2 regions of the Parabacteroides sp. D25 genome follow, and region 2 is predicted to be linked to the other one. Evidence: riboswitches for the same ligand, from Rfam matches in the RefSeq annotation. Region 2 holds a riboswitch; the other holds the start of a gene.
The links. Region 2 has a riboswitch for cobalamin ahead of HMPREF0999_RS05005 (TonB-dependent receptor plug domain-containing protein). Riboswitches for the same ligand answer to the same signal wherever they lie in the genome.
Positions count from the first base shown of each region.

Region 1: linked by a shared signal. The riboswitch ahead of HMPREF0999_RS07585 (porin family protein) and the one ahead of HMPREF0999_RS05005 (TonB-dependent receptor plug domain-containing protein) in region 2 are both predicted to bind cobalamin.

Region 1 is NZ_JH976502.1:169,867-177,815, forward strand. It holds gene mutA (methylmalonyl-CoA mutase small subunit) at 1-1,623, shown strand, start outside; gene scpA (methylmalonyl-CoA mutase) at 1,636-3,783, shown strand; gene coaW (type II pantothenate kinase) at 3,913-4,767, shown strand; cobalamin riboswitch at 4,787-4,990, shown strand; gene HMPREF0999_RS07585 (porin family protein) at 5,282-5,890, shown strand; gene priA (primosomal protein N') at 5,978-7,949, shown strand, end outside.
Region 2 is NZ_JH976501.1:342,120-350,068, forward strand. It holds gene HMPREF0999_RS04990 (TonB-dependent receptor) at 22-2,205, shown strand; gene HMPREF0999_RS04995 (sirohydrochlorin cobaltochelatase) at 2,239-3,168, shown strand; gene HMPREF0999_RS05000 (sirohydrochlorin cobaltochelatase) at 3,242-4,339, opposite strand; gene HMPREF0999_RS05005 (TonB-dependent receptor plug domain-containing protein) at 4,362-6,425, opposite strand; cobalamin riboswitch at 6,537-6,734, opposite strand; gene HMPREF0999_RS05010 (TerB family tellurite resistance protein) at 6,789-7,586, opposite strand; gene HMPREF0999_RS05015 (HAD family hydrolase) at 7,677-7,949, opposite strand, start outside.

The DNA.
Region 1 (7,949 bases), on a different contig from region 2:
GATTGGAAGGTACGCCAGAACATTGAAGTTTGCTGCTTCAAGGGTGCTAACGAGAAAGCACTTGACCTTTTGACGAAAGGTGTTACTTCTCTTGGGTTCATCATCAAAGGTGATGAGGTGAACGAGGAGAATATAGCTACTTTATTAGAAGGTATTTGTCCGGCTTCCGTAGAATTGAACTTCAACACTTGCAACTGCAAAGCGGAGAAGTTGATCGGTATCTTGGCTGACTACTTCAAAGGCAAGGGTGTCGACGCAGAGAAGTGCTACGGTTCTGTAAACTATGACGCTTTCAAGAAACCTTTAGTAAAAGGTAAAGAAAACAGTGAGTGGGTAGAAGGTGCCGCAGCTGTGCTCAAAGCTGGACAGGCTTTGCCTAACTACCGTGTATTGGCTGTAAATGCGTTCCTTTTCAACAATGCTGGCGCTTACATTTCTCAGGAATTAGGTTACGCCTTGGCTTGGGGTAACGAATTGATGGCAAAACTTACCGAGGCTGGTTTCACCGCTGACGAGGTTGCCAAGAAAATCAAATTCAATTTTGGTATCAGCTCTAACTACTTCATGGAAATCGCTAAGTTCCGTGCGGCTCGTTGGTTGTGGGCCGAGATCGTAGCCGCTTATAAGCCGGCCTGCGAATGCGCTTGCAAGATGGTTGCTCACGCACAGACTTCAGAGTGGAACATGACGGTTTACGATGCTCACGTAAACTTGCTTCGTTCTCAAACTGAGGCTATGTCTGCCGCTCTTGCCGGCGTAGACTCTATCACGGTTCGCCCGTTTGATAAGATTTACCAGACTCCAGACGATTTCTCTGAGCGTATCGCACGTAACCAACAATTATTATTGAAGGAAGAGTGCCACTTGGATAAGGTCGTTGACCCGTCTGCCGGTTCTTATTATGTAGAGGTATTGACGAATTCCTTGGCTGATGTCGCTTGGAAGTTGTTCTTGGAGGTTGAGGAAAAAGGAGGATTCTCCGTTGCCGTGAACGCAGGTGAGATCCAGAATGCCGTTAACGCTTCGAATGTAGCTCGTAAGAAAGCGGTTGCTACCCGTCGTGAGATCCTGTTGGGTTCTAACCAGTATCCTAACTTCACGGAAGTAGCTGCCGATAAGATTCAGGAAAAAGGTTCTTGCTGTTGTGGCGGTGGTCATTGCGGCGAGGCAACGATCCCGGCTCTTGATTTCTCTCGCGGCGCTTCCGAATTCGAGGCTTTGCGTATGGCGACAGAGAAGAGTGGCAAGACTCCGAAGGTATTCATGTTGACGATCGGTAACTTGGCGATGCGTTTGGCTCGTTCACAGTTCTCCGCTAACTTCTTCGCTTGTGCCGGATATAAGATAATTGATAACTTAGGCTTCGATACGGTTGAGGCTGGTGTTGAGGCTGCAGTCAAGGCGGGTGCTGAGATAGTGGTTCTTTGCTCTAGTGATGACGAGTATGCTGAATTCGCTCCTGCTGCTTACAAGGCTTTGGCCGGACGTGCCGAATTCGTTGTAGCCGGAGCTCCTGCTTGCGCGGACGACTTGAAGGCTCAAGGTATCGACCAGTTCGTAAATGTAAAGAGCAATGTGCTTGAGACATTGAAAGCATTCAACGCTAAATTAGGAATCGCTTAAGTATAAACAATTATGAGACCAAATTTTAAAAACATAGATATAAAGAATGCCGGATTCGCAGCTACAAACGCTGCCGAATGGGCAAAAGCCAATGGTATCGAGCCCAATTGGAAAACACCCGAGCATATCGAGGTGAAACCTGTATATACAAAAGAAGACTTGGAGGGTATGGAGCACTTGAACTATGCTTCCGGTCTGCCTCCTTATCTACGTGGCCCGTACAGCGGTATGTACGCTATGCGTCCTTGGACAATCCGTCAGTACGCGGGTTTCTCTACCGCTGAGGAGTCTAACGCTTTCTATCGCCGTAACTTGGCTTCCGGTCAGAAAGGTTTGTCCGTTGCGTTCGACCTTCCGACTCACCGTGGTTACGATGCCGACAACGAACGTGTGGTTGGTGATGTAGGTAAAGCGGGTGTATCTATCTGTTCCTTGGAGAACATGAAAGTGTTGTTCGATGGTATTCCTTTGAACAAGATGTCTGTTTCCATGACCATGAATGGTGGTGTGCTTCCGGTATTGGCATTCTATATCAACGCAGGTTTGGAGCAAGGTGCTAAGTTGGAGGAAATGGCCGGTACGATCCAGAACGATATATTGAAAGAGTTCATGGTACGTAATACCTATATTTACCCGCCTGAGTTCTCCATGAAGATTATCGCTGATATCTTCGAGTATACCTCTCAGAAGATGCCGAAGTTCAACTCTATCTCTATCTCCGGTTATCATATGCAGGAGGCTGGTGCTACGGCTGATATCGAGATGGCTTATACGTTGTGCGACGGTATGGAATATCTTCGTGCCGGTATCAACGCCGGTATCGATGTGGATGCGTTCGCTCCCCGTTTGTCATTCTTCTGGGCTATCGGTGTAAATCACTTCATGGAGATCGCCAAGATGCGTGCGGCTCGTATGTTGTGGGCGAAGATCGTGAAGAGCTTCGGCGCTAAGAACCCGAAATCATTGGCATTGCGTACACATAGCCAGACTTCCGGTTGGTCATTGACCGAGCAAGATCCGTTCAATAACGTAGGACGTACTTGTATCGAGGCTATGGCCGCTACATTAGGACATACACAATCTTTGCATACGAACGCATTGGATGAGGCGATCGCTTTGCCGACCGATTTCTCCGCTCGTATCGCTCGTAATACACAGATTTACATTCAGGAAGAGACTAAGATCTGTAAGGAAATCGACCCGTGGGCTGGTTCTTACTATGTAGAGTCTTTGACGAATGAATTGGTACATAAAGGTTGGGCGTTGATCCAAGAGATCGAGAGCATGGGTGGTATGGCGAAAGCCATCGAGACAGGTCTTCCTAAGATGCGTATCGAGGAAGCGGCCGCTCGTACACAGGCTCGTATCGACTCTGGTGTTCAGACCATCGTTGGTGTTAACAAATATCGTTTGCCGAAGGAAGATCCGATCGATATCCTTGAGATTGATAATACAGCCGTACGTAACGAGCAGATCGCCGCTTTGAAGGAGTTGCGTGCTAACCGTGACGAAGCCGCTGTTCAAAAAGCTTTGGCTGATATCACGGAGTGCGTGAAGACGAAGAAGGGCAATTTATTAGAGTTGGCTGTTAAGGCTGCCGGCTTGCGTGCGTCATTGGGAGAGATCTCCGATGCTTGCGAGGTGGTTGTAGGTCGTTATAAAGCAATCATTAGAACTATTTCAGGCGTGTATTCATCAGAAACTAAGAAAGACGCAGACTTCCAGAAAGCTTGCGAGCTTTGCGAGCAATTCGCTAAGAAAGAGGGCCGTCAGCCTCGTATCATGATCGCTAAGATGGGTCAGGACGGACATGACCGTGGCGCTAAGGTTGTTGCTACCGGTTATGCTGACTGTGGGTTCGACGTAGATATGGGACCGTTGTTCCAGACTCCGGCCGAGGCTGCCCGTCAAGCTGTAGAGAACGATGTTCACGTAATGGGCGTTTCTTCTTTGGCCGCTGGTCATAAGACGTTGGTTCCGCAGGTTATCGAGGAGTTGAAGAAATTAGGTCGTGAGGATATCATCGTTATCGCTGGTGGTGTAATCCCGGCTCAAGACTATGACTTCTTGTATAAGGCTGGCGTTGCCGCTATCTTTGGCCCGGGTACTTCCGTATCGAAGGCAGCTTGCCAGATCCTAGAGATCTTGTTAGGCGAATAAATAGCATTTAAACCTTACGGTTTTTTAATAAAGAGAGGCTGGACAATTGATTTTGTCCGGCCTTTTTTAGTATTGTATACGGGTTTATGTACTTTTGTAGCGATTATTCAATTAAAAAGGGAAAGAATCATGGGAATCGTTATAGGTATAGACGTGGGAGGTAGCACGACCAAGATCGTCGGTGTGGAGGATAAGAAGATCAAGAACCCGATGTTCGTGAAAGCTACCGATCCGGTAACCTCTTTATTCGGGGCCTTCGGTAAATATATTTATGATAATAACATCTCACTCTCGAATATAGAGAAAGTGATCTTGACGGGTGTAGGTAGCGCCTATATCGATCAACCTTTATATGGCTTACCAACCGCGAAGACGGATGAGTTCCTCGCAAATGGGCTAGGGGCGCAGTATAATACGGGACTGGATAGCCTGTTGGTGGTCAGCATGGGAACGGGTACCTCTTTTGTCAAGGTACAAGGCTCCACGGTCGAGCATATCGGGGGATTGGGTATCGGTGGCGGAACCATCCTCGGCTTGTCTAAGCTATTATTGAAAACGCATGACTTTCACCAAATAGCGTCTTTGGCTGAGCATGGTTCCCTGAATGATATCGACTTGCATATCCGGGATATTACGCCGCATCCGCTACCCGGCCTGCCGCTAGACGTGACAGCCTCTATTTTTGGAAAAGCGGATGCGAACGCTAAGGTTGAGGATATCGCTCTCGGTATCGTTCATATGGTCTTGCAGACTATCGGGCAAGGAGCTGTTTTCGCCTCGTTAAATGGCGATATCAAGAATATCGTGTTGATCGGTAACCTGACTCGCTTGCCGCAATGCCCGGATATTTTCCCCCGTCTGGAGGAGATGTGCGATGTCCATTTCAAGATACCGGAGTATGCCGAGTATCGCACGGCTATCGGGGCGGCTTTATGTTATATCAGGAACCGGGAATATAGGGATATTTTTTGTGGAAAGTGTTAGGCTACATCAAAACTTTATGTATCTTTGCTACATGCTTTGTTCCCTTTCGGCAATCGCCGGATAGGGATTAAAAGGGAATCGGGTGAGAATCCCGGACAGTCCCGCTGCTGTAAGCTTCATAAACGGGTTGAGCAATACTGTTGCCACTGTTCATTCAAGTGAATGGGAAGGCGCTTAAGACCGGAAGTAAGTCAGAAGACCTGCAAGGCGTGTATATTTTCGACGGCTTCGAGGAAAGGCCGGAAGAGAACGCAAGAACCGTATCCGGTTTTTACTATTCTTTATCCAAGGTTTTCTTATCAAGTCGTCTCATGGTTTCGGATAATTATTTTGCCATAATAATTAGGGAAAGAAGCATGAATCTGACCGACGGGATGAGCTCCGTATGTAAGATGCATGCTTTCTTTGAGTTTAAAGGACTGGGGTATTCCGTGAACACTCTATAGAGAATATTTGTTTATTATTAGAAAAGTGCGTTTATTTGCAACGAGTAATTAACAAAAGAAGTATGAATATGAAGAAAATCGTGGGATTTCTTATGGTTGCCTTGTTAGCGTTGATGGCGCTTCCGGCGAACGCTCAGCTTAAATTCGGTATCAAGGGAGGTGTGAATATATCGTCTGTCCATTTCAACTCGGACGTGTTGAAAGCGGATAACGTAACCGGCTTCCAAGTGGGGCCGATGATCGAGACGACTTTGCCGTTGGTGGGTGTCGGGATCGATGCGGCCGTGTTGTATTCGCAAAAAGGTTTGGAGACGACTTCGGTTGGCGGGGTTAAGACTTCGATGAAGACGGATTATATCGATGTTCCGGTCAACTTGAAATGGAAATTCGGCTTACCGATCGTCAAAGCGTATCTGGCAGCCGGTCCGTATATCGGTTTCCGTGTAGGCGGTGATAAATTTTGGGATATCCCGGGTTCCGTAGCGGATCAGGTGAAGGCGAAGAATTTCAGCGCAGGCCTTAACTTCGGTGCCGGCGTGGAGTTGATCAGCCACTTGCAGGTGGGTTTCAATTATGGTCTGGGACTGACTGATAACTATAGCATTGAGAAGGTGAACCTCTCCGACGGTGCCGGAAAGAATCGTGGATGGTCTATCACGGCAGCGATCTTGTTCTAAATAGGTGAAAATAAAATGAGAGAGGCTGGGCTTTAGAAGTCCGGCCTTTTTTGTTATTTTTGGGCTCGTAATGAAACACCTGTTTGAATGAAATATGCGGACGTCATACTTCCCCTTCCTTTGGAGAATAGCTATACCTATCGGATACCCGAAGATCTGGAAAGAGCCGTGACTCCCGGTTGCCGGGTGATCGTGCATTTCGGGAAGAAACGATATTATACGGCCATCGTCATGGAGGTACACGACCGGGAACCGGTATCCGATTTTGAGACGAAGGAGATCTACGCTTTGCTGGATGCCACTCCGGTGCTCCGCCGTCCGCAACTCCGTTTCTGGAAATGGATATCTTCTTATTATATATGTAAGCTGGGCGACGTGTATAAGGCGGCCTTGCCTTCCGGCTTAAAGTTGGAAAGCGAGACGGCGGTTACTTATAATGAGGATTTCGAGGCTACCGCCCCCTTGCGCCCGAACGAGCAAGCGGTACTGGATGCCTTTAGCGGGGTTTTGAAATTGACGATCTCGGAGTTGGAGAAGAAGACCGGTCTCCGAAATGTTGTCCCGATCGTCTCTTCCTTGATGGTGAAAGGGGCGGTCGAGGTGAGCGAGGAGCTAAAGCGAGGATTCGTTCCCAAGACACAGGCGTTTATCCGTTTGGCCGAAGCTTACTGGGATGAGACGAAATTGCAGGCGGTGTTCGAAGAATTGAAAAGGGCGAAGAAGCAAGAGCTTCTGTTGGTCAGCTTCTTGGATTTAAGCCATACCTTGAATCCCGCTTTATCGAAGGAGCTTTCCAAGAAAGAGCTATTGGAACGCAGTGGTTATACCTCTGCGGTATTGGAGGGTCTGCTGAAACGGGGTATCTTGGAGAGTTACGAGAAAGAGGTGGGTCGTTTACAAGTATCCGTCTGCCGCTTGCAAGAGCCGAATCCGCTCAGTCCGGCGCAAGAGAAAGCCTACGGAGAGATCCATGAGGCTTTCAAGACGAAGGAGGTTTGCTTGCTTCATGGCGTGACTTCCAGTGGTAAGACCGAGATATACGTCCGTTTGATCCATGAGGTCTTGCGGCTGGGGCGGCAGGTTTTATATATGTTGCCGGAGATCGCTATCACGACCCAGATCACGGAACGGCTGGCGAAATTATTCGGGGATAAGCTATTGGTCTACCACTCTAAGTTCTCGGACAACGAGCGGGTGGAGGTCTGGAACAAGCTGCTGCATAGCGACGAGCCTATGCTGGTATTGGGGGTCCGTTCTTCCCTCTTCCTTCCGTTTAAGGACTTGGGCTTGATTATCGTGGACGAGGAGCATGAGAATACGTATAAGCAGCAAGACCCGGCACCCCGTTACCATGCCCGTAACGCTGCCATCGTCTTGGCGGGTATGCACGGCGGTAAGACCTTATTGGGTTCCGCCACCCCTTCCATCGACTCTTATTTCAACGCTACGGCGGGGAAATACGGTCTGGTCGAGCTATCCACCCGCTACGGTGATTGCTTGATGCCGGAGATTATTACGGTGGACGTGAAGGAGCTAAAGCGCAAGAAGATTATGAAAGATACCCTTTTCTCCCCCCTGTTGGTGGAGAAGGTGCGGGAGGCTTTATCCCGGGGTGAGCAAGCGATCTTGTTCCAGAACCGCCGGGGATTCGCCCCGATGATCGAGTGTCGGGGGTGCGGGTGGGTGCCTCATTGCGTGAATTGCGACGTTAGCCTTACTTACCACAAGGCGCATAATCAGCTGGTTTGCCATTATTGCGGTTATACTTACCGCTTGCCGCAGGTATGTCCCGAGTGTAAGGGGACGGAGTTCAAGATGCAAGGTTTCGGTACAGAGAAGGTAGAGGAGGAGATCGCTGGGCAATTCCCTGCGGCGAAGGTGGAGCGGCTGGATTTCGATACGGCCCGTACCCGCACGGCTTACGAGCGGATCATCTCGGATTTCGAGAAGGGGAAGACACAAATCTTGATTGGTACCCAGATGTTGTCGAAGGGATTGGATTTCGGGAATGTCAGCGTGGTCGGAATCTTGAGCGCCGATAGCCTGATGAATTTCCCAG
Region 2 (7,949 bases):
ATACATAATAACAAATCGTTTATGAAAAGAAAGTGTTTGTGCGCGGCTTTAGCTGTAAGTTGTGCGATAAACGTATCATTTGCGCAGGTACGTTTACAGGGTAAGGTCGTGGATGAAAGTAATGAACCAATCCCGGGCGCGAATATCCGCGTGTCGGAATCCTTGAATGGTACAACCACGGATGCCGGCGGAAAATTTGAGCTGAACCTTCCCGATGGTAGACATCGTATTCGTGTGACTTACCTTGGCTATGAACAGGGCGTGTATCAAACGGATCACTCGGAAAAAGATGTCGTTATTAAGCTGAAAGAAAAGTATGTGAATATCGATCAAGTGGTGGTAACCGGTACCGGTTCGCATCGCCGCATGAGTAATTCTCCTATTCCCGTGAAAGTGCTTACGGGAAAAGACTTGAAAGAGGCGAGCGTAACCAATTTCCAAGATGCGATGACCAAGCTGAATCCGAGTATCGTATTTATGGAAAACGGACAGGGGGCTACGATGAATATGAACGGATTGACAGAGAAATACGTGGTTATCTTGGAAAACGGTAAGCGTTTGGCCGGCGATGATACCTATTCCCGTATCGATATGTCTAACGTAAAGCGGGTAGAGATATTGAACGGGGCCGCTTCCGCTTTGTATGGTAGCGATGCGATCGCCGGCGTTATCAATATCATCACGGATGATTCCCGTAATAAGGTGAACGTGACGAGCAATAGCCGTTATGGTAGCAAGAACCAATTCTTGCAGTCGGTCAATGCGGACGTGAATGTAGGGAAGTTCGGTTCATATACTTCTTATCAATATCAACGGGCCGATGGTTGGCAATTAAATCCCTATACGGAGAGTAAAGGCGAGTTGGTTCCTACCAATAAGCAAGCTTCCGAGGGATTTCACCGGAACGTGATCAACCAACGTTTCACGTACGACGCTACGGATCGTTTGTCTTTTTATGTGCGTGGTACTTTCTTCGGACGTTCCAGCGATCGTCCGATGCCAATGGATAAAGTGAATACGACCAACTATGATATGAGAAAAGAGACGTTCACTTATGGGGCGGGCGCTCAATACATGATTAATAAGAACTCTTATTTGAACGCTGATTATCTGTCGGACAATCATAGTACGTATAAGGATTTCTTTGATGGAAAGAAAAGCGGAGAGAGTGATATGACGAAACGGATTCATTACCATAACTTGAATGTCAAGGGAATCTTTCGTTTGGGCAAATATAATAAGCTTTCGGCTGGTGCGGAGTTCATTAAAGAGTTACTGAGTAGCGAGACGGATAACATAGCGGGTAAAAGTATGTACACGACTGCGCTTTATGCTCAAGACGAGATCAATATCAATGAGCATTTCCAAGCGTACGCGGGTTTGCGCTATATTTACCATGAGAATTTTAAGAGTTATGCGACTCCTAACGTGGCTTTGCTGTATAAGGTAGGCGGTTTTAATTTCCGCGGATCGTATGCGGCTGGTTTCCGTACACCTGAATTGAAAGAGTTGTATACGGAATCGGAGAAGAAAGCGTCCGGAGCGACTCGCCTTACGATCGGTAATCCGGATCTGGACCCGGAGAAGAGCGACAATTTTACGTTGAGCGCAGAATATACGATGCGGTATTTCTCTTTGTCCGTGTCCGCTTTTATGAATAACGTACGTAGCATGATTAACTATAAGATGTTGGATACGGCGGAACGGGATGCTTATAACACCGCCCATGGTACGTACTATGATGAGATACAGATGCGTGCGAATATCGATAAAGCGAAGATCAAAGGTATTAACGTGGCCTTCAATAGTTATCTGGGAGCGGGCTTTACCTTGAATGGTGGCTATAGTTTCATGGATGGAAAAAACGTATATGAGGATGAGCCTTTGGATAAGACCGTTAAGCATAGTGGTACGGTAGCGGCTATGTGGTCTCATACTTGGAATAAGTATAAGCTGAACGTGAATTTTAACGGACGTATCCAAGGGGAACGTTATTCTACTTCTTATGGATACGCACCGAAATATTCCTTGTGGAATCTCAATACGAGCCATACGTTTAGAGCCGGCGATTTCTTGTTGGAACCGGGAGTAGGTATCGAGAACCTTTTTGATTATGTAGATGATCGTCCCTTTAATTACAATTACGCTACATTGACCCCGGGCCGTACCTATTACGTCAGCCTTCTGGTCCGTTTCAAGCAGTAAACTGTCACATGTCAACTATTAACTAATATAATAATGTATAGGGGATTTTTACGATCCATGTTTGTTTGTTCACTCCTGCTCGGGCTCGCCTGTTCATTATGGGCGAAACCCGGGCGGGAGTTTTACGCTTCCGATATCCGGGAGAGCATGGAAAAGGGAGATAAGTTAGCGATCTTGATGGTACATTTCGGGAGTGCTTACCCGGAAGCTCGTACCCAAGTACTCGATGTGATGAACAAGCGTGTCAAGGAGGCTTTCCCAGACGTGGAAGTCCGGCAGGCTTATAGCGCCCGTAGCGTAGTGAGTCGGTTGAGGGCGCAAGGTGTTTGGGTTCAGTTGCCGGCGGACGCCTTGGTAGAGTTGCGTGATCAAGGGTTTACCCATGTGATAATCCAACCGACTATCATTATAGAGGGTGTGGAGATGGAAGCGATCCGCAAAGAGGCGGAACAGCGAAAAGGTTTGTTTAAGGATTTGCGTGTAGGTAATCCCTTGTTATATGATGATACCGATTATGAGGCGGTGATGAAAGCGGTTTCCTCACCTTCTGGAGTGACTAAAAATGGGGCTAAGTTATTGGTGGCGCACGGAACTTATCATGCCAGTAACTCGGCTTACGCGAAATTGGGGTATATGTTCCAGACCAAAGGAATGAAAGATTATTATACCGGAACCCGTGAGGGTTTCCCTACGATCGAGGATGTAGGTGAGCAAATGCGCCAAGCCGGTCATAAGCGTGTGGAGTTGATTCCTTTTATGTTCGTACTGATTCGAGGTACGGAAAATACGGTTACGGATTTCTGGCAGAAAGGGCTACGTCAACAGGGTTTCGATGTGGATATTTATTTAAAGCCTCTAGGTGAGAATCCGGCGATCCGGTCTTTATTTATCGATCACATCCGTTTCGCCATGAAATATAAACGGGCGACGATTTTTGATCGAAAGAAATTATATACACACTGAACAATTGAAAATTGAGAATTGAAAATTGGTTCAGTAAGTACTCCCTAATTTTCAATTCTCAATTCTCAATTATTTACTGGTAGTCTTCTCCGGTTTCCCAAGCCTCCGCATCATTATATAATGCTTTTAGATGGTTCACCCAGATCTGACGAACAGCGTCGTAATCGCCTAAGCCTATGATCTTACAGTTCTCTAAACTTCCGTTATGGCTTTCTTCCGTGTCGATCTTGAAGCCCATCTTCAAAAGTTTTAGTCTCCAGCAAGCGTCGGCGTTAGGAGCGGCAGCGCTGAAATCATCACCCTCCTCAATACCCCAAAGGTCATTATGCGCATGGTCTCCGGCGATAGACATGAACGGAGCTAAGGAGATCGTGATCTCTTCCGGTTTTAAGTTATGATCCTCGCGGTATTTGGTAAGTTTGGAATAGACACATTCCTCATTTGGTTCGCCTTCTTCCGGCCAGAACAACATATCTCCGTAATCAACGGTACCTACGAATACATTCTTGTTAGCGGCCAAGGCTTGCATAGCCTCTTCTGTTTCCGTGTATTTCGTATTTGCGTTATAGTTTTTATCCGGGTTACCATGTCCCATTAATAAAAGGACGTTCTTGTTATCAGCCAATTTATCACTGTAGTGGCTGTATAGGACTTTTGCTACGGCTTCCACATCCTCTTCGTTGTACACCAAACAAGGGCTTTTTACGACTTGAACACTCGGGAAAGACTCGATCATGAATTTCTTCTTCACGTCCGTATTCATCAAGCTTAGGTATTCCTCACCCGGGATGATGTGTAAGGACTGTACCGCAACCTTCTTGTAACCGGCATTTCCTAGGGCTTGTAACCAAAGGTCCGGTTGGTAACGTGCGATACCTGTCTCTGCTTCTACACGATTCACACAAGTACGGGAGGTAAATGACAAATAGATGTCCGCATCGGGAAATGCGTTTTGGAAATCGGCTAGTGTAGCGTCGTATGTCTTGATAGACTCCTTGAATGTGCTACCGAATGTACACAACAAGATCGCCGTGTCATGTTTCTTACTTGCCTTTACGACTTCTTCCGCCGGGTTTGCGGTATTGTCGTCGTCTCCATCATCACAGGAGGTAAAAACTGCGTTTGAGGCAAATAGACTCGCCGCAAGCAAAAGGTACTTAAATTTGTTCATCGCATTTAACTTTTAAGATTGTTTATAGTTTATGTTTATTCTGAAATTTCACGATAAAAGAGGCGTACCAAGTCCGTCCGGGAGACGTAGTTCCACGATGGCGTCCGAACGGGGTACGATCCACATAATCGAAGATATTATCGATACCGACATTGATATCTAGGTTCCATTTTTTCTTTTTCAATACGTTATGACGGGTATTCAATCGCCATAGCTGATAACTTTTTCCATCACCGTCCGTGATATAAAAGCGGGTAGATTGGTATCGGCCGAACAAAGTGACATCCAATTTATACTTTTTCCACGCATGGTTCCATGCCAGTTTCCAATTGGCATTATGGAATGAGGTTCCGTTGATCGGGGTGTAGAGCATATAATTCGGGTCGGCTGGATCATCCGTATATTGCGCTTTGGCATCCGTATAGCTATAGCCTCCACCAATAGCCAAGGAAGATAGGATTTGATAGGTGAGCGATATATCTCCTCCGAAAGAGCGGGCTTTGGATAAGTTCTTGTGTTGCATGCTGGCCTCGATCTCATCCAATCGGTCTTCGGCGCTTGTCGGGATCTCGGTCAAGGCGATCATGTTCTTGATACGGTTGTAGAATCCTGTTACCGTGATCTGCAGGTTCGACGCATGATATTCTACGCTCGCCGAATAATAATTGGACTTTTGCGGTTTTAAATCCTTATTACCATAATAATGTTTCCACGGGCCGCCGCCGATCTGCGTGATATAATCATCGTGCAACTCCTTTAAGGTAGGAGCCTTAAATCCATTTGAGTATGTGGCTCGGATATTGAAGTCGCCTAGTTTGTACATGGCGGAGACTTTAGGGGTAAACGTAGCCCCGAACTCTTGGTGCACGACGAAGCGCCCACCTACCGTCACATTCAACCGATCCGTCGGGTTCCATTCGTCTTGTACATAAGCGGAAGCCGTAAATACGGAGGCTTTCCCGTTCTCGATACGCCGGGGGGATTTCAAATGATCGTATTGATATTCGAGCCCGGCGCTTAGGATATTGTTTTCACCGAGGTGGAATACGCTTTTGGCTTGTCCTAGGAAACGTTGTTGAGAGGTTTCCAGAATATGTTCTCCGGGATAACGAGTGATACGTAAATCCGTCTTCGGATCGAAGAAGTTCGTGACATCTTTATGATGGTAATTATAGAAATAGCTATAGTTACCATACGTTAGATCTACCGAAAGGAAGTTCTGCCCTCCCAATGCGTATTTAGCTCCTCCGGCTACATCGAAGTTCCGGTAGAATTGATCATAGGTATAATACTTGAATGCGCCGTGCGGACGATAATTCCATTTCTGGTAAAAAGAGCCATCGGCCGAAAGGCTCAGCCGGTCGTTCACTTTGTAGGTTAAGTTCTCCCTTAACGTAAAGTTCGTGGATCGGTTTACGGTTCGTGTCACGGTTCCATTCATTACCTCGTGATGGTCCCATTCTTGGGTCGTATTTCGCCAGCCGTCCGTATGGGTCGTACTAAGTGAGGTGTTGGAATTCACTCTCTTATGCCCAAAGCCGATTTGTACGCTTTCCAATATATCTCCATATGATCCGACACGAGTCGTATTCGATAGGCTCACTTTATCCCGGTTCTTTTTCGTGATAATATTGATGACACCGGCGATAGCGTCCGAGCCATACAGGGAAGAGGCGGCACCTTTTACGATCTCGATACGTTCGATATTGGCGGGGTTGATAATACTCAAGTCGTTTTGTCCGCCGGTATCTCCGTTGATCCGTTTGCCATTGATAAGGATCAAGATGTAATCGTTGCCTAATCCGTTCATCTGGATGCCACTACCCATGTCGCTCGGATTGAAGGTGATGGAAGCGTTCAGCCCTTCCAGAATATCTTGCATACTACGTCCTTGGTAACTGTCAAGGGCTTTGCCGGTGATTACCTCTGTTTGCACAGGGGCGTCTTTCAGATAGTGTTCGGTACCCGTACCGGTGACCACGACCTCGTTCAATAGCACGGAAAGTTCCTTCGGATCTTTCAATATGCTTTGGGCGCATACGGATTGTACGCATGCCACCAGAATAGCGAATGCTAAAAGCCTCATATAGTGTTTTATTTATACACGAAATAAAACAACAAGCCTCTATCTGGTTATGTCTCAAAAAATAAATTGAATCGTTTTTTGTATGACACATACTTCTATCCTGGAAGCTTGATGTTATTGTAAGACTTTAGCAGGTATTCTGGCTCTCCTCTGGTTAGAAACCTTCCCATTCCAATTCAAGAACAGTGGCTTTTGAACTTCTAACCAACTTAATGAGGATTACAGCTGCAGGAACAGCTCCGGATTCACACCGGATTCCCTCTCACCAAACTATGTGATAGCTTGGTTACTAAAATCGTGGGCAAAGGTAGGTCTTTTTAATTAAATAATACAGACATTGAGAAAATATTTCCATTTTCTTATTTACTTCATGCCTCTCGCTTTATAGATACGCTCCTTAGCCTCATTGATCTTTTGGAGTTTCTCATTGGCGGCCTTGCGGATATCTTCACCAAGGTTGGCTACTTTGTCCGGATGATGTTTGATAGCCATGCGGCGGTAAGCGGCACGCACCTCATCGTCCGTAGCCGTGGGTTCTATCTCTAATACTTTATAGGCGTTATCTAGGGAGTTTTCCTGAAGATTTAACATGGATTCAACTTCCTTTTCAGACATTCCCATCGCTATGGCTACCTCTTTTAAAGCGTTGATCTCGGTGGCGCAAACATTACCGTCGCTCTTAGCGATCTCGGCGAGGAACGCCAGCAGTTGCAGCCGCTCCTCATAACTTAGGTTGTATGCGATCTGGGTTCCGCATTCCCGGATGGTATTCTTGAATCCTATGCTATTCTCTTGCTCCATGCGTTTGGCTTGGTCGAAAAGCTTTAGCAATATCTCTTCACCTTGGCCTACGGCGATCTCGCCGAAGTTCCTTCGGAGGAATTGACGGACATATTCCATCTCGCTGTGCATGATTTTCCCATCGGCACGGATGATATAGGAGGCCATTACCAACATGGAGAAAAGGAAACTGTTACGCTCCCCGGCGTATGGGTCTCTTCGTGTATATTGATCATCGTAATTGGTTCTGCCACCGAAGGGCTGTCCCGTCATGTTTGCCTCTTCCTCAAAGAAAGAGCCTAATATAATACCGGCTAAAGCGCCCAGTGGTCCGAATGCCATAAACCCCAAGACACCGCCTATCCATTTTCCGATACCCATATTCTTCTTTGTTTTATTTGTCGTTAATCAATGGTGCGATATTCGCTATTCTCTAAACGCATCTCCGGCTGTTGCAATTTCTGGTATTCATCATTGTTCAATTTTGATACCGCAAATTCGCTCTATTTCAAAAATATATTCTTTGGGTGTTGTGAACAATACAGCTTCCATTCCAATCGCCTTTGCACCCAACACATTCACCATTCTGTCATCCGTAAACAAACATTCCGACGGTTTAAGGCCATATTTGTCACGAAGGCGAAGATAAATTTCCTTTTCTGGCTTGATGAAGTGTTCCTCACATGATATTACCATACCGTCAAGTAACCGGAATATGTCGAATTTCTCCATGACCCGGTAGAT